DNA from 4 places in the Paraburkholderia sp. SIMBA_030 genome. Region 1 is predicted to be linked to each of the others. Evidence: riboswitches for the same ligand, from Rfam matches in the RefSeq annotation. Region 1 holds a riboswitch; each other region holds the start of a gene.
The links. A riboswitch is a leader RNA that binds a small molecule or an ion and turns the genes downstream of it on or off. The one in region 1 is predicted to bind cobalamin.

Region 1 (4,881 bases):
CTGCGCGCCGAGTGTTTGTAAAAGCGTGACGTTGGCCGGATAGATGAACGAGAACGCGGCATCGCGTGCGATCGCGATGCGCCTGCCTTCCAGAAGACGCGGCAGCGTTTCGTTCGCAGGCGCGCCGAATTCGACCGGCGGCGGCAATTCAGCCAGCGCGGTTTGCGCGAGCGCATCGGCGGCGCGATCCAGGCGCGTGTCCAGATCGTCGATCTCCGCGGCTTGATGCAGGCCGAGATGGCGGTCGGGAAACTCGATTTCATCATTGCCGGCGATGTGGCCGCACCAGCGCAGACCTTGCGGCAACGCCTCTTCGAGCATTTGCGCGTGCCTTGCAGAGCCGACGCGATTGGCCAGCACGCCGTAAAACGGCACCTGCGGTCTGAATTGCGCGAGACCGAAGGCGACTGCGCCGAAGGTCTGTGCCATCGCTTTCGCTGAAATCACCGCGAGCACCGGCACGCCGAATACCGTTGCCAGATCGGCGCTGCTCGGCGTGCCATCGAACAATCCCATCACGCCTTCGATCAGGATCAGATCGGATTCGGCAGCCGCTTGCGCGAGCAGAGTGCGGCATGCCGTTTCGCCCACCATCCAGAGATCGAGCGACAACACCGGCGCGCCGCTGGCACGCGCAAGAATCATCGGGTCGAGAAAATCCGGACCGGTCTTGAACACGCGCACACGCCGCCCCAGCCGCCGGTGGTAGCGCGCCAAACCCGCGGTGATCGTGGTCTTGCCTTGACCCGAAGCCGGCGCGCTAATGAACAGGGCGGGACATGCCCCGAAGGAAGTCCCCCGCCCCGAAGGAAGTCCCCTTGGGGGATTGAGCGGCGCGGACATCGCTCAGAACTCCACGCCGCGCTGCGCTTTCACGCCTTGCTCGCGATACGGATGCTTGACGATGCGCATTTCGGTGACGAGGTCGGCGGCTTCGATCAACGCGTCCGGCGCATGACGGCCGGTCACGACCACGTGCAGCATTTGCGGTCGCGCGTTCAGTACGGACAGCACTTCGTCGAGCGGCAGGTATTCGTACTTCAGCACCGTGTTCAGCTCGTCGAGGATCACCATCTGATAGTCGCCACTTTCGATCATCCGGCGCGCTTCGTCCCAGCCCTTGCGCGCGGTGGCGATGTCGGCGTCGCGGTTTTGCGTGTTCCACGTATAGCCGTCGCCCATCGTGACGAAATCGCAATTGGCGATCGCGCCGAGGAAGTCGCGCTCCGAGGTATGCAGCGCGCCCTTGATGAATTGCACGACGCCCAGGCGCATGCCGTGTCCGAGCACCCGCACGGCCATGCCGAACGCGGCCGTGGTCTTGCCTTTGCCGGTGCCGGTGTTGACGATCAGCAGACCCTTCTCGACGGTGGCGGCGGCCTGCTTCTTTTCATGGCCTTCACGCCGGCGTTCGGTCATGCGGTGATGCGATTCGGGATCTGTTTTCATGGAAGGTCCTGTTCGTCGGAGTCGTCGTGTGTTGGGTCGATGCCGGCATGAGCGGTCGAAGCGATTGCTACGGTGACGCTGTCGAGTACGGTTTTACGTACGATCAGGCGTGCATCGGGCGCATTGGGTTGAGCGGCGGCCGCAGCGAGCAAGGCGCAGGGTTCGCAGACGCCGTCCACGCCCAGGTGTTCGCGTGCCGCCGTCGAGGGCTCGGCATCGGCAATGGTCAATGCCGCAATTTGCTCACGGCTGAAACGTTGCAACGGCAATGCGTGACGTGCGCAGAATTCGAGCAAGCCTGCTTCTTGAGCTTTGACGTCGATGGTGGCGATCGCGCTGATTTCATCGAGCGTATGGTGGCCGAGCGCCGCGCGTACGGCGGTGTCGATCTGCTCGGCCGAGCAGTGCAAGCGGCAACCGATGCCGACGCTCAGCGTTTTCATTGCGCGTCCACCGCATTAGCATGGGCGACGGCCCGCTCCAACGCCAGCGACGCCACGCCGCCGATCACCACGATCGCCGGCGAGCCGAGCCCGGCGTGAGTGACTGCGTCGGCAAAGCCGCCAAGTTGCGCGAGCACATGCCTTTGTTCAGGACGCGTAGCGGATTCGATCGCGGCGCAAGGCGTGTCGGCGCTCATGCCGGCCGCAAGCAATGTGCCGACGATATCGTTCAGCCGCCGCATACCCATATAGATCACCAGCGTCATCCGCGTGGCAACGAGCGCCGCCCAGTCCGGCTCCGCGTTTCCGGCGCCATGTCCGGTGACGAACACCACGCCCTGCGCGTGATCGCGATGTGTGACCGGAATGCCGATTGCCGCAGGCGCCGCGATTCCCGCCGTGATGCCGTTGACGATTTCCACCTCGATGCCCGCTGCATGCAGGGCCTGCTGCTCTTCGCCGCCACGGCCGAACACGAACGGATCGCCGCCTTTCAAACGCGCGACACTGCGCCCGGCCTGCACATGTTCGAGCATTTGCGCGACGATGCCGGCTTGCGGCGTCGACGGATGGCCGCCGCGTTTGCCGACATGGACGACCCGCGCGTCGGTGCGGGCGAACTGCAGCACTTCGGGATTCACCAGATCGTCGACCAGCACCACATCGGCCTGCGCCAAGGCGCGCGTCGCCTTGAGCGTCATCAGTTCGACGTCGCCGGGACCGGCGCCGATCAGCCACGCGCGGCTCATCGCGGCGTGCATGGCGCGTGCCATGTCGTGACAAGGGGGGGCAGGCGGACCGTGACGACGGTCCAGGCGGAATTAGCGCTCATGCGGTGCGACAGATTACGCACGACGAAACGCCGCTCGCCGCGATTTCTCTGCAATCGCAAACGGGCGCGCCACGTCGTGCTTCAGCGCCTTCCTATCCGTCCCTCGCGGATTCAGGCAGCCGGCAGCGTGACGTTCGCCGCCTCCGCGTCTGGCCGGTATCCGGGCTGGCGGCCTCATGCGCTTTGCCTTCCCGTCCGATTCGTCAGACAGTGGCATCGAAAACGCATGCGCGGCGCCAAGGCGCCGCAGGTCGCTTACCGTTGCGGGGACAGCACAGGTTGAGCGCAATCGAGCGCTGCCTGTTTCCCGTTTAACTGCACATGCGAACGCATGTGCGGGCACCAAACGCGTGCATACGATAGCACACGGCGGCACTCGCCAGCACGCTCGACAAAGCGCCCGCGCGGCCCGCGCTTCCTTGACGGCGCGGGGCTGCGGGCCTACACTCGCACGCACTTTGGTGCTCGTGTGCGCGCTCGTGCGCATGCAGTTAAACGGGAAACAGGGCGCCCGCCTGCTATGGATCGGGTCAACCTGTGCTGCCCCCGCAACGGTAAGCGAAAAGCGGCGTCTGGATGAATTTTTCAGCGCCGCGGAGCCGGCTTCGATGTCCACGCGCAAGGCCGCGTCGGCATATAACCACTGGGCGAGAAATCACTCGCGCGGGAAGGTGAAGCGGCGCTTTCGCCAGCCCGGATACCGGCCAGAAAATGACGGATGAACGCCGCGGGGATGCGGTGGCTCGTTCATGACCTCGTTCACGCTTGCTGTTTTCTGTTGCCGCGGCAATGTCGTTTTTCGTCCCCGCTGTCGTCCCCGTGTGTTTTGTTTTCGTGTTTGCTTGCCTGGCGCCGGTTTATCCTGGGCTCGAGCGTGAAGCGCATCGGGACGCGGGCCGCCGGCGTGTGAACGTGCAACTTCTTCGGATGAACCCAACGATGCAAACTCAAATGCGCAAGATCCCCGTCACCATCGTCACGGGCTTTCTCGGCAGCGGCAAGACCACGCTGCTGCGGCATATTCTTCGGCATGCGGGTGGCAAGCGCATTGCGGTGATCGTCAATGAGTTCGGCGAACTCGGCATCGACGGTGAAATTCTCAAGGGTTGCGGCATCGGCTGCGATGAAAACGGCGTCGAAACCGAAGGGCAACTGTATGAACTCGCGAACGGCTGCCTGTGCTGCACGGTGCAGGAAGAGTTTTTCCCTGTGATGGAAAAACTCGTCGAGCGCCGCGAGCAGATCGATCACGTGCTGATCGAAACCTCCGGTCTCGCACTGCCGAAGCCACTGGTGCAGGCGTTCAACTGGCCGCAGATCAAGAGCAGCTTCACCGTGGACGCAGTGGTGACGGTGGTGGACGGCCCCGCCGCGGCGAGCGGCCAGTTCGCCGACAATCCGGTCGCCGTCGATGCACAGCGCAGGGCCGATCCGAATCTCGATCACGAATCGCCGCTGCACGAACTGTTCGAAGATCAGCTGTCGGCAGCCGATCTGGTGATTCTGAACAAAACGGATTTGCTCGACGACGCGCAGCAAGCCGCTGTCGAAACCGTCATCCGCGACGAGATTCCGCCGCAAGTGAAGATCGTGCGCGCGCAGATGGGCCAACTCGATCTGCACACTTTGCTCGGCCTCGAAGCCGCCTCCGAAGAAACGATCCACTTGCGTCACGACCACCACGGTTCGGCTGACGATGCCGACCATCACCACGACGAGTTCGATTCCGTGGTGGTGCACGCGAGTGCGCCATCGCGTGAAGCGGTGATCGCCGCGCTGCAAGGGCTGGTCGAAACACACACGATTTACCGCGTCAAAGGCTTTGCGGCGTTGCCGGGCGCGGCGATGCGGCTCGTAATTCAAGGCGTGGGCCGTCGTTTCGACAGTTACTTCGATCGCCGCTGGCAAGCCGGCGAAATCGATGAAATTGACGAAGCGGGCGGGGGTCGGCAAAGCCGCTTCGTGCTGATCGGCGAGGACCTCGATCAGGCCATGCTGCAACGCGCGTTCGACGCTGCATTGGGTGCTGTGTCGAGCGCTGAACCGCAACAGGCGTAATCGATCATGCATCTGCTGCGCACGACGCCGGGCGGTTTTGTCGACGATACGCAAGGCGTCATCCGTATCGATCAGCAGCCCGCCGATATCGTGGTGCTC
Region 2 (4,881 bases), on a different contig from region 1:
CCAGAACAGCATGCCGCGCAGGCGATTGTCGGGCGCAACGTTGAGCAGCAGCGTGATGACGGCGCCCCAACCGGCCGCGATCACCGCGCCGGTCAACAGCAGACGCGGCGATGTATCCTGCGGCTCGCCGCGCCACAACTCGCGGCGCGCCAGGCCGAGCACCAGCAGGATCGACACGAACGCCCCCGCGAACGCGCTTGCATCGACGATCCACCACGCGCAACCGGCGATCATCGCGACGAGGGCAAAAGTCGCCGCGCCGCCCGACACGCCTAACACGTAGGGCTCGGCCAACGGATTGCGCAGCAGCACCTGCAACAACGCGCCGGCTAACGCGAGCAACGCGCCGCACGCGAAGCCGGCCACCGCGCGCGGCAAACGCAGCGTGCGCACGATCTCGCCTGCAAGATCGGCCGACTCGACATGCGACGGCATGAGCGCCGCCAGCACACGCGCGGGCGCGAGCGGCACGCTGCCGAGCGCGAGCGACGCGATCAGCACCGCCAGCGCGAGCACGGCAAGCGCGAGCCAGATCGCGGCCGCGCGCTTCGCGCTCATGACGGGCATCGCCGTCGTGATCATCGGACCCGGGCTGCGGTTCATTCGCGCAATCTCAGGCAAGCGCGCTCGTCACTGCTGCTGCCAACCGACCGTGAGATATGCACCGCGCCGCGGCGAATTATACGAGTAGGCCGTTTCATAGTCCTTGTCCAACAGGTTCTGGATTTGCGCGGCCACGTACCACGCCTTCGTGATGTTGTAGCGCGCCGACAGATTCACCACACCGTAGCCACCCAACTTGCCGCTGCTATCGTCGCGCGGGCCGCTGACGATCCACTCGCCGCCGACACGCCACCCCGCCATGCTGCGATTCACCGCCAGCGACGCGAAACGCCGCGCACGCCGTACGAGGTCGACATCGTTGTCGAGATCGACGGGATTTTGCAGCGTCACCGACGCACGCACATCCGTCTTGCCGAGATGACCGCTCCACGATCCCTCGAGTCCCTGCACTTTCGCATGGCCGACGTTCTCCGCCAGATAGATGCCCGGCGTGACCTGCCGGTAGTCGATCAGATTCGAATAGCGTGTCTGGAACGCGCTCAGGCGCATCACGCCGAGCGCAGTCGACGCGTACTGCAGCGCGGCTTCGATCGAATGACTGCGCTCAGGTTGAATCGACGGATTGCCGCTGATCGGATAGTACAGATCGTCGAAACTCGGCGCGCGAAACGCATCCGAATAGCTTGCGCTCACCTTCCAATGCCCGGTGATGTCGAAGCCGTAGCCGAGATAGTAACTGTTCGCCCCGCCGAAATCGGAATACTGGTCGCGCCGCACGTTGGCCTGAATCTGGCTGCGCCCGAAGCGCCCCGTATAGCCGGCGAAGCCCGAATTCACATGCCGGCCGGGGGCCGCGAACGTATCCGAGTCGAGGCTCTGATCGAGATGCTCATAGCCGACTTGCAGTTTCTGCTGCGCGGCGAGCGCGAAATCGTTCTGCCACGTGTACTGGCGATTGTCGGTATCGAAGCGGCCGTTGTACACGCCGTTGGTGTTCGACACGCTGCGGTCGTCGCCTTCGGCGACGATAAAGTGGCTGGTCCACCAGTCGGTCACCTTGCCGTTCGCGAACACCGACATTTGCCGCACTTTGCTATACAGGTTGTTCAGATCGGTTGGCACGCCGTACGCGTTGTCGTAGCTATTGTTGCCGTTCGACTGGAAATACGTGACGCCTGCGTCCCACCTGTCATTGAACCTGTGACGCAACGAGGCAGAGATGCTCTCGTTCAGATAGCCGTTCGCATTCGGATTTGCGTTGGGCGCCTCAGCCGGATTGAGCGACGAGAAGCCGTCGTCCTTCGAGCGCGCGAGCGAGAGGCTGAAGGTGGTCTTGCCGTCTTTATCCAATGCGCCGTTCAGACCGGCCTGTTGCGTCTGCGTGTGATAGCTGCCGTAGCCCACCGAAAAATTGAAGCGCGGCGGATGATCGCCCCCGTCTTTCGTGAACACCTGCACGACGCCGCCGATCGCACCCGAGCCGTATAACGCGGACACGTTGCCGTTCACCACTTCGACGTGATCGACCTGATCGAGCGGGATCTGCGCGAGTTGCGGCGCACCGAGGCTCACCGAGTCGACCCGCACGCCGTCGATCAGCACCAGCGATTGAGTCGACGATGCACCGCGCAGGAACAGGCTCGCGGTCGAACCAGGGCCGCCCGTGCGCGAGATTTGTGCACCGGGCGCAAGTTGCAGCAGGCCGGGCAAATCGGTCGCGGTCGTGTCGGCGATATCCTGCTGATCGAATAGCGTGGTCTGCGGGATCGTATCGGCGAGCGGCTGCGGCCCGCGCTCGGCGGTGACCACAACGGGCGACAACATCGTGAGAGAAGAACTCGCCGTGCCGGTATCCGACGAACTCACTGAAGAAGAAACTGACGAAGCAGCAGAAGAAGACGCAGCCTCAGCGTGCGCGACGAGCGGCAGGCCCGCAAAGGCGAGCATCGCCGCGCGAGCGATGGGGGACAGCATGGGACGATATTCCTGTGGATAGCGTGCGCGGCCCGCTTCCCCGCAGGCCGATGCGTAACGAGGCGCCCGCGCTTTTTACGAATTTGCGCGGGACGCACCTCTCTCTCTGGCCGGTATCCGGGCTGGCGACACAATCGATCCCACCTTCCCACGCGTGACGCGCAGTGGCACACTCGCATGTCTAGCTTCGAACACACTATCAGGATCGACCTGCATGACGCCATGCGGTCGCTTACCGTTGCGGGGGCAGCGCAGGCTGGCGCGTTCAGGCGAACGTCGCGCCCTGCTTCCCGTTTAACTGCGCGCACTATCGAAAAGCACGCGCGGGCACCAAAGTGCGGCCAGTTTAGGAGCGCCCCCGGGGTCCGTCAAGAATGGTTAATCCGTGCTCGATCGGTTCGGTCAAGTGCAGATTATTGTCCGATGCAGGCGTCGTTTTTCGTCATATGGTCGATAAAAGGCTGCACAAAGCGAGGTTGTTACGTCTCGAAACGAGACAATTGTCGGAACCTGCGACATTCCGCGCTAAAATGCGAGGTCTTTAGAGGACGCAGCACATGCTCACCGAACTCGAAACACTTTCACAAAATATCGGCAAGCTGATTGCGATCAGCCAGCGCCACCATGAAGCGCGACTCGCGCTCGAAGCGCAGCTCGCCCAAACGCGCGCCGAAGCGGAAGCCACGCGTACCGAACTCGCGTTGCTGCGCGAGGAACGCGATGCGCTGCAAGCGGAACGCGACGCGCTGTCGGCGAAGATCGACGACGCACAGGTACGCCTGAATGCGATTCTCGAAAAACTGCCGCGAGCACGCGCGCAGACCGAGCCTGATAATCAGCTCGACCTGCTCGAACCCGAACAGCACGAGGTCGAAGCGGACAGCGCCGCCATCCGCCACGGAGAAAATGCATGACCACCAAGCAGATCGAAGTATCGATTCTCGGCGTGCCGTATCGTCTCGCCTGCTCGCCGGAAACCGAAGCAGCGCTGCTCGAGGCGGTGGCGCGCGTGGATGCCGAAATGTCGAAGATCCGCAATAACAGCAACGTGCGCGGCACGGATCGCATTGCCGTCATGGCTGCGCTGTCGCTGGCATCGGAACTGCTTAAGCTGCAAACGAGCGTGCGACACGGAGAAGCATTTCCCGCTGAAGAAATCCGGCGTACAATGCGCCAAATGAACGAACAACTGGGTACTGTGATCCAGCAGTACAGCATGCAGTAAGTATCTGGTGGCCGGTCCTGAGACCGGCTGCGGATTCAAACAAAATGCATGAGCAAAGACTCAGCAAGTGTTTGAGTTCAATCGGTTTAGCTTCCCTGCCTGGTTCGCCAAGGTCATATATTCCTTGAACCAATGCCATGTGCACGGTTGTGGAAATTTGTAGCACGGGTGTGCGCGTCACTCTGTCTGATGTACCCGAAGTGCTGCTAACTGCGACCAATTCTGAATCCTCGGTTCAGGATGCCGGCCTAGCGGCTAAGGCGGGGACCTTATTTAAACGGCATCGGACTTTGGTTCGGTGCCGTTTTTCTTTGGGCCTCAAGTTTCTTCACGTTTCTTTCGCATCTTCACCTTCCTGACGTTCAATTCGATTCATGCGCTACTGGCTAATGAAGTCCGAACCGGACGAAGCAAGCATCGACCATCTCGCCAATGCACCGCAACGCACGTTGCCGTGGACCGGCGTGCGCAACTATCAGGCGCGCAACTTCATGCGCGACATGATGCAGGTCGGCGACGGCGTGCTGTTCTATCACTCGAGTTGTCCGGAGCCGGGCATCGCGGGGCTCGCGGAAGTGTCGTCCACCGCTTATCCGGATCCGACGCAGTTCGACAAGAAGAGCCCCTACTACGATCCGAAGTCGTCGCAGGAAACGCCGCGCTGGCTGCTCGTCGACGTGGTGTTCAAGAAGAAGATCCCGTTGATTCCGCTTGCCGCGTTGCGCGAGCATGAAGAACTCGCGGACATGCGCGTGCTGGCGAAGGGCAACCGTTTGTCGATCACACCGGTGACCGAAGCCGAATGGCGCTTCATCACGAAACGGCTTGTTTGAAGCTGTATTTGCACGTGCTACGTGTCGTCGCTGCCTCACATGCGAAACAGAAGCAAACCAGGACCCAAACGTTAAAGCTACGTCAAATTGGGGAACCAAGCCGAGGTTACAAGCGCCTAACGGGCTCGCAAACGGGACATGCAAACGCCGTGCCATTGCATCCCCTTCGCTCCAATCGCGCACCTGTTCAAGCAAGGAAGGAGTCCAAGAATGACAAAAAACACTGCACGTGCACTCGCACTCGCTCTTGCGTGCGTGACCCCTGCCGCTCTCGCATTGACGCCT
Region 3 (4,881 bases), on a different contig from region 1:
CCGGTCGAAAACAGCATGATGCCGCGGTCGAAGTAGCGCTCGGTGCCGCCCAGGCGCCAATGGCGGAAACGCGGCCGCCACGAACCTTCTTCGCGCGTGATGATGATGCGCAGCGTGCGGCAGTCCTGCCAGACATTGATGACCTGCTTCAGGCGCCACAACGCGCTCGACAGCAGCGCACCATCCCAGCTTGCGATCGCCGCCGGTGGCGGCTGCATCGCCGCGATCCGCTCGCGCAGCGCGTCGGCTACGGGGTCGGGGTGGTCGCCCTTGCTGGCAACCGGAAGCGGCGCATTGAACCATTTGATGACATCGGCGAGCAATGCTTCAAGGCCGTCGGGCCATGAATGCCGGCCGCTGTTGTAGAGCGCGATCAGCGGATCGGCCAGCGCCGACATCAGCGGCAGCAGTAACTGCATGCGCCCGCGCAGCTCGTGAGTGCGTGCCAGGATGTCCGGCCGGGTGTGGTCGTAGGCGAGCTGGCTCAGCAGCAGTTCCAACCCGTTGATGGTAGCCGCGAGCCGCTGGCGGGCCGCCGAGATCGCCGAGCCGGCGATGCGTCCCGAGAGCGTTTCGGTCGCATAGAACGCGGCGTCGCGAAACCACGCGTCGGTCCGCTCGATGATGGTGGGCGCGAGCCGGCTCGGAAACACCGCGCCGCCGACAACGCTCGCGCACACGATGCCGAGCGTGATTTCCTCGGTACGGGTGATCGCGAGGTCGAACACGCCGCCCGGATTGGTCACCGAAGGCAACGCGATCATCGGCAGCGTATAGCCCGCCAGCAGGAACACGTAGCTGCGCGCGGTGCGGTCGGAGATTGCCAGATACAGCAGCGTACCGGTCCATAGCGCGACGACCACGCTGAACAGATACGGCGATTCGACGAACGGCGGCACCACCAGAATCGCGCCTGCCGCGCCGATCGCGGTGCCGAACGCACGATAGAGCGCCTTTGAACGGGTCGCGCCGACAAACGGATTCGACACGATGTAGACCGTCGCCATCGCCCAGTACGGCCGCGGCAGTTCGAGCGCGAGACCGAGATAGAGCGCCAGCATGGCTGCGGCGAACGTCTTGACCGAGAACAGCCAGTCGCGGATGGAAGGGTAGACCATAACCGGTTACGCCGTGTCCCTGGTGTGGTGTGGCGTTGCGGAGTTTGCTTTGTCTTTGTTTAATTTTTTTGTTCTGGCCGGTTTGGCGGGCTTACTCGCGGTGTTCGTGCTGCCCTGGGAATCGTCTCGATCGGTGGGGGCGTCGGCCACGAAGGCGGCCAGTACCCGCAAGGTCGCTTCGAGATCGCTGCGCGTGACGTTTCTCAAAGCCTGCGCGCGCAGGGTGACCAGTTCTGCTTCGATCTTTGCCGTGACGGCGCGGCCTTCGTCGGTCAGGGTGACCGTTTTCGCGCGCCGGTCCTCCGGGTCTTCGTCGCGGCGCATGAGGCCCGCTGCGCATAGTTGATCCAGCAGCCGGACTAGCGATGGGCCTTCGATGCCGATCAGATCGGCCAGCGTTACCTGACGGACTGCTTCGCCCAAGCGGCTCGCCGTGAGCAGCGGCGTGGCGCATGCTTCGGAGACGTTGAAGGCCGTCAGCACGCCATGGCTTGTGCGCCGCCATTTTCTGGCGGCGACGATCAGGGTGCTGCTGACTGTGCGGCGTAAGGTGTCGAGGGTCGGCATGGCCGGTATTGTATTTCTTAAATATTCGTTAGCAAACTATTGAATCAGGGTTTTTGCCTTTGACGGCGATTGTTGTCTGTGCGCTAGCGGGTGGCGATGTTCGATTACTGCCGCGCCGGCCACCACGCCCAACCGCGCGGCGAGCGTCGCAACTCGATTACCGAGAGCGGCGCAATTTCGATGCGTGGAAACACGGCGGGCGACGCCCCGAGCGCGTGGACGATCGCGGCCCGGATCACCGGCGCATGCGTGACACCGACGACGCTGCGTGCATCGTTTGATGCATCGCCTGGCGCGTCGAGCCATTGGCCTATCCGTTTCACGAGCTGACTGAACGACTCGCCGCCATGCGCGGCCGCATCCGGATCGCACGTCCATGCCGCGAGGTCCTGCGGTGCCTCGACAGCGAGGTCCGCGAGGCGCCGGCCGTGCCATTGTCCGTAGTCGATATCGGCCAGTTCGGACGCGACCGTCGCCGCGAGCCCCAATGCCGATGCCGTAGCGCGTGCACAAAGGGCAGGGCTGACGAAAACCGTCGCGTCGCGAGCGATCGACAGACGCTCACGCGCGGCGGTGGCTTCGGCGAGGCCGCGTTCGTCGAGTGGATCGTCGGCGGGGAAGCGGCCTGCGCGCATGGCGGCGGTCGACGCGTGGCTGACCAGTAACAGCCGGGTGTCCATTCAGTTCCTTCCCATAGTGGTGGCCGGGCAAAAGCCGGATGCCGCGCGCATGCATTGCGCTACCGAGGGACAAAGTTTAGCGCGTAGAATAGCTGGACTGCGAAGCGCGGAAGCCGGTGGGAGCCCGGCGCGGTCGCGCCACTGTAATCGGTGTTCACACGTCGAAAGCCAGACCTGAGCTTCGCACCATTCCTCTTCAATCGACTATCGGGGCGCGTTACCCCCAGGAGATGTCCATCATGACCGATGCAGTTTTCGATCCGGCTGCTCAGCCTGCCACTCAACCCACACCGATACCGCTGCGCGAGCTGTTGCCTTGGGTCGTGTTTGGCGGTTTGCTGCTGCTGCTCGCGCTTTACTTCGTTGGTGCGGAACAGGGCGCTACGTCGCTGATTCCTGGCATGTATGTGCATGAGTTCGTGCACGATGGCCGTCATTTGCTCGGCTTTCCTTGCCACTAACGGAGACGAACATGGTTGGTAAATTGTTGGTACGCGGCATGCTTGCAGGCATCGCCGCGGGACTGCTCACGTTCGGCTTTGCCAGAGTCGTCGGCGAACCGCAGGTCGAGCAGGCGATTTCGTTCGAGGAAAAGGCCGCAGCGGCGAGCGGTGACGCGCACGATCACGGTGAACTGGTGAGTCGTGGCACGCAAGCGGGCTTGGGGTTGCTGACAGGCGTGGTGACGTATGGCGCGGCGTTCGGCGGACTGTTCTCGTTGGTGTTCGCGTATGCGTATGGCCGCGCTGGTACGTCGAGTGCGCGCGCGTTATCTGCATGGCTCGCACTTGGCGCGTTCATTGCATTGGTGATCGTCCCGAACCTCAAGTACCCGGCGAATCCACCGTCGGTAGGCGATCCAGAGACGATCGGGACGCGAACCGGATTGTTCTTCCTGATGATTGCTGTTTCGCTGGCCGCGATGGTGTTTTCGCTGAAGGTACGGCGTCGCGCGGTGATGAAGTTGGGTATGTGGAATGGGTCGATTGTGGCGGGGGTGGTGTTTATCGTGATTATCGGCGCGGTGCAATTGTCGATGCCGACGATTAACGAGGTGCCGGCTGGTTTTCCAGCTGTGCTGCTATGGAAGTTTCGCGTCGCGGCGATTGGGATGCAGGTGATCATGTGGACGACGATCGGGCTGCTGTTCGGCGCGATGGCGGAGCGGAGCAAATTGCTGAGTTCCACGGGCCGCACGGCGGCGAAGTCTGCTTACCTCTGATTGCCGCTGTTGCAGGAGGCGCGATCGCTAAGGTGGTTGCGCCGACGTGCAGCGCGCAAGAATTTAAATAGATCAAGGACTTGGTGCGGTTGTGTGGATGTTATCCACAGGCTTGCGAACATTTTCTGTGGACAAGTCCACAATAGAGATTCTGGTTTTTTTGCCTTTGGCGGTGCGATCCTTCTGTGTGCCCGCGGCGTTGGCCTTTCCCTGTTGTGTGCCGACACCGTAGGCACACAAACGCCGTAGGCAAAAAAGAACCGCCGCGCTTATCCCATTTTCAAATGCCGCAGCGAAAAACCATGCACACAAAAATGCTCGCCGACAAGCCAGGTGGCGACCACAATTAAATCGCAGTGCCCGCTATTCCACAAATTCAACGAATGGCGTCCGGCAACCCACGGCACGCCGAGCGGATTCGGCCAATCAGCCAGCAAATGCATCAAGCCACCACAGGCAAACCCAAACGCCGGCGCGGCATATACCGGATGCCCGAGCCAGTGATAAGAAAAAGCCAGCAACGCCACCATGGAAGCGGCCCGCGCACGCGTATCGCCGCTCGCTGACGGCAATGTCCTGCCGTCGGGCAGTCCGACGTTATTCGGCCGACGCCGTCCAGCCCGCAGGGATGTCGTGTCCTCGTGTCTACCTGGCTGAATACCGATAAGGATAGCTGATGAAGAGGTGTGGCGAAGTTCCCGCCATTGCCGTATCCCCGCAGGACCTGACCGACGCGCAGTGGCACCGTGTCCGGCCCCTGTTCGGACTGTTCGAGGCCGGTGACGGTGGCAGCGATGACGGGTGGCGCGTCATCGCGCTCACATACGCCGTCGCGCACTGATCCAAAAGGTTGATCGGGAAAAGTAAAACATTGACAGATGTTTATCTCAAAATTAATTCGCTAACCTGATTGATATGGATATATGGACATGCGCGGCAACCGTCGTTAATAATGCCCGCTCGGTTTCCGGTGTGGTGAAAAATAACCAGGGGGCGTCACGATGAAGAATGAGAACGGCCAGCCGATGATCCGGCTGGGAGACAGGACCGATCACAATGGAACGGTCGTCGAAGCGGCGCCGGACCTCACGCACATGGGCGTCCCGGTCGCGCTCGACGGCCACAAGGTCATGTGCCCGCTATGCAAGGGCACCTTCCCCATCATCGCAAAGGGCAAGCGGACCCACAAGGGCAAGGTGGTCAGCTACGCGGGCGACAAAACCGGCTGCGGCGCGACCCTGATCGCGTCGTGACGGCATTGTGACCACCGCCTGATTCTCTCCTCCCACTCTCT
Region 4 (4,881 bases), on a different contig from region 1:
ACAACTGCGCACGAGGCGCTGCCCTTTCACCGTGATCAATTCCGGGTCGCCGGGACCCGCGCCGATAAAAAACACCGTCATTCGATACTCCGTGATTCATTCGGTCGGCACGTCGTCGACGCGCCGCTCAGGAGGATAAGTGCCGCAACGCGTCGAGCAATTCGACCACGCCCTCAAACTCTCGATCGGCTGCAGGCAACTCGGGTCGCCGCAGCATGACGATCGGCAGGCCACGTTCGCGCGCGACTTCGAGCTTTGCTTCGGTGGCGCTGCCGCCGCTGTTTTTGCTGACTACCACGTCGAACGCTTCGGCACTGAAAAGCGCTCGCTCGCCTTCGAGCGTGAACGGGCCCCGTGTGTCCAGAATCCGGGCGCGGGCATTGCCGTCGTGCGGGTCGAGACAGCGCACGGTCCAGAACTGGTGCGGCGGGATGTCGTCGAGATGCGCGAGCGGTTCGCGGCCAAGCGTGAACAGTGGCCGCCTGAACGCGGCGAGCGCCGCGGTCAGTTCGCTCCAGCGATCGACCATGCGCCAATCGTCGCCGGTTTGCGGATGCCAGCCAGGGCGGCGCAGCGCCCAGCACGGCACACCTGCGGCATGACTCGCTTTCACGGCATTCGCACTGATTTGCGCGGCGTACGGGTGGGTCGCGTCGATTACCAGGCCGATGCGTTCCTGTTCGATGTAGCGCGCCATGCCTTCAGCGCCGCCAAAGCCGCCGACGCGCACCGTACCCGGCAGATCGTCCGGCACCTTGCCGAGCCCGGCGAGACTGTACACGTGATCGGGCTCAAGTCGATGCGCGATCTTCAACGCGTCGCCGGTGCCGCCGAGCAGCAGGATGCGCGTCATTGCGCGGCTCCGATCAGATTGCCCTGGCGGTCGATCGCGAACATTTCGACGGCGACCTGCGGCGGTACGATTTCGCGCGCGACCGCGAGCGCATGCCGGCAGACGATATCGCCGAGCGGCACGTTCTGCGCGCGCGCCAACGCCACCGCTTGCTGACTCGTATTGGCCGCGCGAATCGCCGCCTGCAATGCCGCGTCCGCGCCGTGTTCGGATGCCCACACGGCCAGTTGCGCCAGATCGATGCTCGAATTCCGGCTATGCAGATCGAGATGCCCCGCGGCCAGTTTGCTGAGCTTGCCGAAGCCGCCGCAAATGCTCAGGCGTTCGACCGGCGCGCGCTTCATATGCTTGAGCACCGCGCCAACGAAGTCGCCCATTTCGATCAGCGCGATGTCCGGCAGGCCGTAATGCGCGCGCATGGCGTCTTCGCTCGCGTTGCCGGTGCAGGCCGCGACATGCGTGTAGCCGTTCGCACGCGCGACGTCGATGCCCTGGTGAATCGACGCGATATACGCCGAGCACGAAAACGGCCGCACGATTCCGGTGGTGCCGAGAATCGACAGGCCGCCGAGAATGCCGAGGCGCGGGTTCATCGTCTTCAGTGCGAGTGCTTCGCCGCCCTCCACGCCGATCGTCACCTCGAAACCGCCGCCGTATGCGTGCTCAGCAGCCAGATCGGCCAAATGTTCGGTCATCATCTTGCGCGGCACCGGATTGATTGCCGGTTCGCCGACCGGCAGCGTCAATCCCGCACGCGTCACCGTGCCGACGCCCGGTCCCGCGTGAAAACGCACGCCCGGTTCGGCACGCAGCCGCACGCGCGCGAATACAATCGCGCCGTGCGTCACGTCGGGGTCGTCGCCGGCATCCTTGACAGTGCCCGCTTCGGCGCCGTCGGCGGTCAGGCGGCAGAACACCAGCGGCATCGGCACATGCTGGCCCTTGGGCAAGACAATTTCCGCGACGTCGCTGACGATGCCCGTGAGCAGCAGACGCGCCGCCGCGAGCGACGTCGCGGTGGCGCAACTGCCGGTCGTGTAGCCGCTGCGCAGCGGCGCGGGTTGTTCGGGCGTTTCGTCGCGCATTACGGTTGATGGCGCAAGTCGGCCGCGGGCGGCAACATGCCGGCCGCCTTGGTCACGTCGAGCAGCGTAATCGGTAGTGCCTGGCGCCAGGTGTCGAAGCCGCCAAGCGGTTGTGCGTCGGCAAGCGCAATGCGCGTGAGCGTGCCGCCATGCTGTTCGCGCCACGCCGCGAGCGCCGCCTCGCCTTGCAAGGTCACGGCATTGGCGACCAGCCGCCCGCCGTCGCGCAAGCTCGCCCAGCAGGCATCCAGCACGCCAGGCACGGTCACGCCGCCGCCGATGAACACGGCATCCGGTTCGGGCAGACCGCCCAACGCTTCAGGCGCGCGGCCAGCGACGAGTTGCAATCCGGGCACGCCTAACGCGTCGCGATTGTGTTCGATGAAACGCTGACGCTCCGCGTGCGCTTCGATCGCGATCGCGCGGCAGCTCGGATGCGCGCGCATCCATTCGATGCCGATCGAGCCGCTGCCTGCGCCAACATCCCACAGCAATTCGCCGGGCGTCGGCGCGAGACGCGCCAGCGTGACGGCGCGCACGTCTCGTTTGGTCAGCTGGCCGTCGTGGCGAAAAGCATCATCGGGTACGCCGGAGGTCAGCGGCAGTCGCGGCGCGCCATCCGTTGCGCGGCATTCGAGCGCGATCAGGTTCAGTGCCGCCACCTCGCCCGCCGACCATTGATCCGCGCGGCCGTCGATCCGGCGTTCCAGCTCGCCGCCCAGATGTTCCAGCACGATCATGCGGGTCGCGCCGAAACCGCGCGCGTTCAGCCATTCCGCCAGCGCCGCGGGCGTGCCGCCGTCCGCGCTCAGCACGAACACGCGCGCGCCGTCGTGCAGACGCGCGTTCAGCGTCGGCAGCGGCCGCCCCACCAGCGACACCGTCGCCACATCCTGCAAGGGCCAGCCGAGCCGCGCCGCCGCCAGCGACAACGACGACGGCGCCGGCAGCACCCGCAACTCGCCGGCCGGCAACTGCCGCGCCAGCGTCGCGCCGACGCCGAATAGCATCGGGTCGCCGCTGGCCAGCACGCACACGGGCGCCGCGCGCTCCGCCAGCAAAGGCGCGAGATCGAACGGACTCGGCCACGCCGCGCGGCGGGCGGCCAGGCGCGCGGGCAGCATCGCCAGATGGCGTTCGCCGCCATACACCACCGACGCCTCCAGCAAAGCGCGCCGCGCGGGCTGCCCCAAGCCGGCGAAGCCGTCATCGCCTATGCCCACCACGGTCAGCCATGCCGGCATGCATCCATCCTCATTCTGTATCTTCAAATAATGCGCTGAGCCACGCCGATCAAAGCGTCCAGCCTCGTTGTACGGTTCGAAAAAAGGCATAATACAGCCGCCGGTGCCCTTCGGGGCCGAAGAGGGAACACAGCGTCACTGTGGCTGCCCCCGCAACTGTATGCAGCGAGTCCGCCTGCGCTCCGCGCCACTGGTTCGACCGGGAAGGCAGCGGCGGACCACGACCTGCCAGCCAGGAGACCTGCCGGCGAGACTGTTCGTGCCAGCCTACATCGGGCGGGGTGTACCGATGCCGCAGCAATGCCCGCCTGGGCAGCGCTCGGGCCGTCGCGCGACGCTAAAACCCGGTGTCCGTCTTGAATCACGCTGCGCCTTCCGCTGCTTCGTTTACCGCTGCCCAAGCGCCGCGGCGTTCGGCTTGTCCGGGCCTGCTGCGCATCGTCGCCGCGCGCGACGGCGGGATTTGCCGGATCAAATTGCCCGGCGGCGTACTGAGCGCCGCGCAGGCTGCCGCGATCGCCGAGGCGAGCGCGCGGTATGCGGCCGGGGTGATCGAAGTGACAAACCGCGCGAATCTGCAGGTGCGCGGCGTGCGGGACGGGCAGGAAGCGGCGTTGATTGCGGCTTTGGTGTCGGTCGCTCTCGGGCCGGTGGTGCCGGCGAGTGGCGGTGTTGATGCTGCCACCTTGTCCGCCTCTGCCGCCTTGTCTGCCTCTGCTGCCTCTGCTGCCTCTGCTGCCTCCGCGGCCGACGACGTGCGCAACGTGATGATCAGCCCCGCAGCGGGACGCGATCCATTCGCGCTGTACGACACCACTTCGCTGGCCGCCGGGCTCCTCACGCTGCTGCAAAGCGAAGCGCGTTTTGCGGCGCTGTCGCCGAAATTCGCCGTGCTGCTCGATGGCGGCGAACGTCTTGCCAGGCTCGATCATCCGCACGATGTGTGGCTCGCGGCGACGCAGGTGCACGACGGCGTGAGATTTGTCTTCGGATTGACCGGATGTCCGTCCATGGCGGCCAATGTGGCGGCGGTACCTGTGGCTCGCGCGAACGCGTTCGCCACTGGCGCGTCGCATGCAGGCACCCTCGCCGCCGTCCTGCCGTCGCAAGTCGTCCAACTGGTTCGCGCGCTTCTGCTCACGTTTCTCGATCTGGCCGCCGCCGACGCCACACGTATGCGCCACCTGCTCGCCACGCATTCCGTCGACGCGGTATTGCAGCATGCTCAAACGTATGTCGATTTCCCGCTGTCACGCGACGCGTCGCTCGCCGACTGGCACCGTAGCGCGCCTGCCGATGCCGTGCTGCGGCTCGGCGCGCACGCTCAACGCGTGGTGGGAACGTGGCACGTCGGCGGCCAGCCGCCGCTCGGACGCCTCGACGCCGCGACGTTGCACGGTCTCGCCGCGCTAGCGCGGCAGCAAGGCAACGGCACAATGCGCATGACGCCCTGGCAAAGCGTGCTGCTGCCCGATATCGCCACGGACGCCGTGCCGGCCGTGCTTGCCGGATTGAACACATTAGGCCTCGCGTGCGATCCCGCGCAGCCCATCGCACATCTGATCGCCTGCGCCGGCTCGACCGGTTGCGTAAAAAGTCTCACCGACACCAAAGCCGACGCGCTGCAATTAGCCGCTCGCTTGCCCGGAGGTGTCGACGTCCATCTGAGCGGCTGCCCGCGCTCGTGCGCCGCCGCGCA

Region 2: another riboswitch for cobalamin. It lies ahead of SB772_RS29880 (TonB-dependent receptor domain-containing protein); the one in region 1 lies ahead of cobA (uroporphyrinogen-III C-methyltransferase).
Region 3: another riboswitch for cobalamin. It lies ahead of SB772_RS30615 (CbtB domain-containing protein); the one in region 1 lies ahead of cobA (uroporphyrinogen-III C-methyltransferase).
Region 4: another riboswitch for cobalamin. It lies ahead of cobG (precorrin-3B synthase); the one in region 1 lies ahead of cobA (uroporphyrinogen-III C-methyltransferase).

The regions. Positions count from the first base shown of each region.
Region 1 is NZ_JAWRXB010000002.1:263,538-268,418, reverse strand. Features, by position in the region: gene SB772_RS04355 (cobyrinate a,c-diamide synthase) at 1-843, opposite strand, end outside; gene cobO (cob(I)yrinic acid a,c-diamide adenosyltransferase) at 847-1,449, opposite strand; gene SB772_RS04345 (cobalamin biosynthesis protein) at 1,446-1,892, opposite strand; gene cobA (uroporphyrinogen-III C-methyltransferase) at 1,889-2,641, opposite strand; cobalamin riboswitch at 2,858-3,086, opposite strand; cobalamin riboswitch at 3,167-3,448, shown strand; gene cobW (cobalamin biosynthesis protein CobW) at 3,664-4,782, shown strand; gene cobN (cobaltochelatase subunit CobN) at 4,789-4,881, shown strand, end outside.
Region 2 is NZ_JAWRXB010000020.1:127,239-132,119, reverse strand. Features, by position in the region: gene SB772_RS29885 (FecCD family ABC transporter permease) at 1-603, opposite strand, end outside; gene SB772_RS29880 (TonB-dependent receptor domain-containing protein) at 631-2,538, opposite strand; cobalamin riboswitch at 2,629-2,888, opposite strand; gene SB772_RS29875 (ATPase) at 3,096-3,452, shown strand; gene SB772_RS29870 (cell division protein ZapA) at 3,449-3,763, shown strand; RNA gene ssrS (6S RNA) at 3,853-4,034, shown strand; gene SB772_RS29860 (EVE domain-containing protein) at 4,138-4,596, shown strand; gene SB772_RS29855 (SIMPL domain-containing protein) at 4,807-4,881, shown strand, end outside.
Region 3 is NZ_JAWRXB010000021.1:109,721-114,601, reverse strand. Features, by position in the region: gene SB772_RS30630 (FUSC family protein) at 1-1,118, opposite strand, end outside; gene SB772_RS30625 (MarR family winged helix-turn-helix transcriptional regulator) at 1,125-1,685, opposite strand; gene SB772_RS30620 (histidine phosphatase family protein) at 1,790-2,365, opposite strand; cobalamin riboswitch at 2,423-2,562, shown strand; gene SB772_RS30615 (CbtB domain-containing protein) at 2,605-2,826, shown strand; gene SB772_RS30610 (CbtA family protein) at 2,838-3,587, shown strand; partial or broken gene SB772_RS30605 (metal-dependent hydrolase) at 3,857-4,114, opposite strand; gene SB772_RS30600 (PAAR domain-containing protein) at 4,589-4,840, shown strand.
Region 4 is NZ_JAWRXB010000012.1:179,083-183,963, reverse strand. Features, by position in the region: gene cobM (precorrin-4 C(11)-methyltransferase) at 1-81, opposite strand, end outside; gene SB772_RS21795 (cobalt-precorrin-6A reductase) at 128-853, opposite strand; gene SB772_RS21790 (cobalt-precorrin-5B (C(1))-methyltransferase) at 850-1,938, opposite strand; gene cbiE (precorrin-6y C5,15-methyltransferase (decarboxylating) subunit CbiE) at 1,938-3,182, opposite strand; cobalamin riboswitch at 3,267-3,446, shown strand; gene cobG (precorrin-3B synthase) at 3,530-4,881, shown strand, end outside.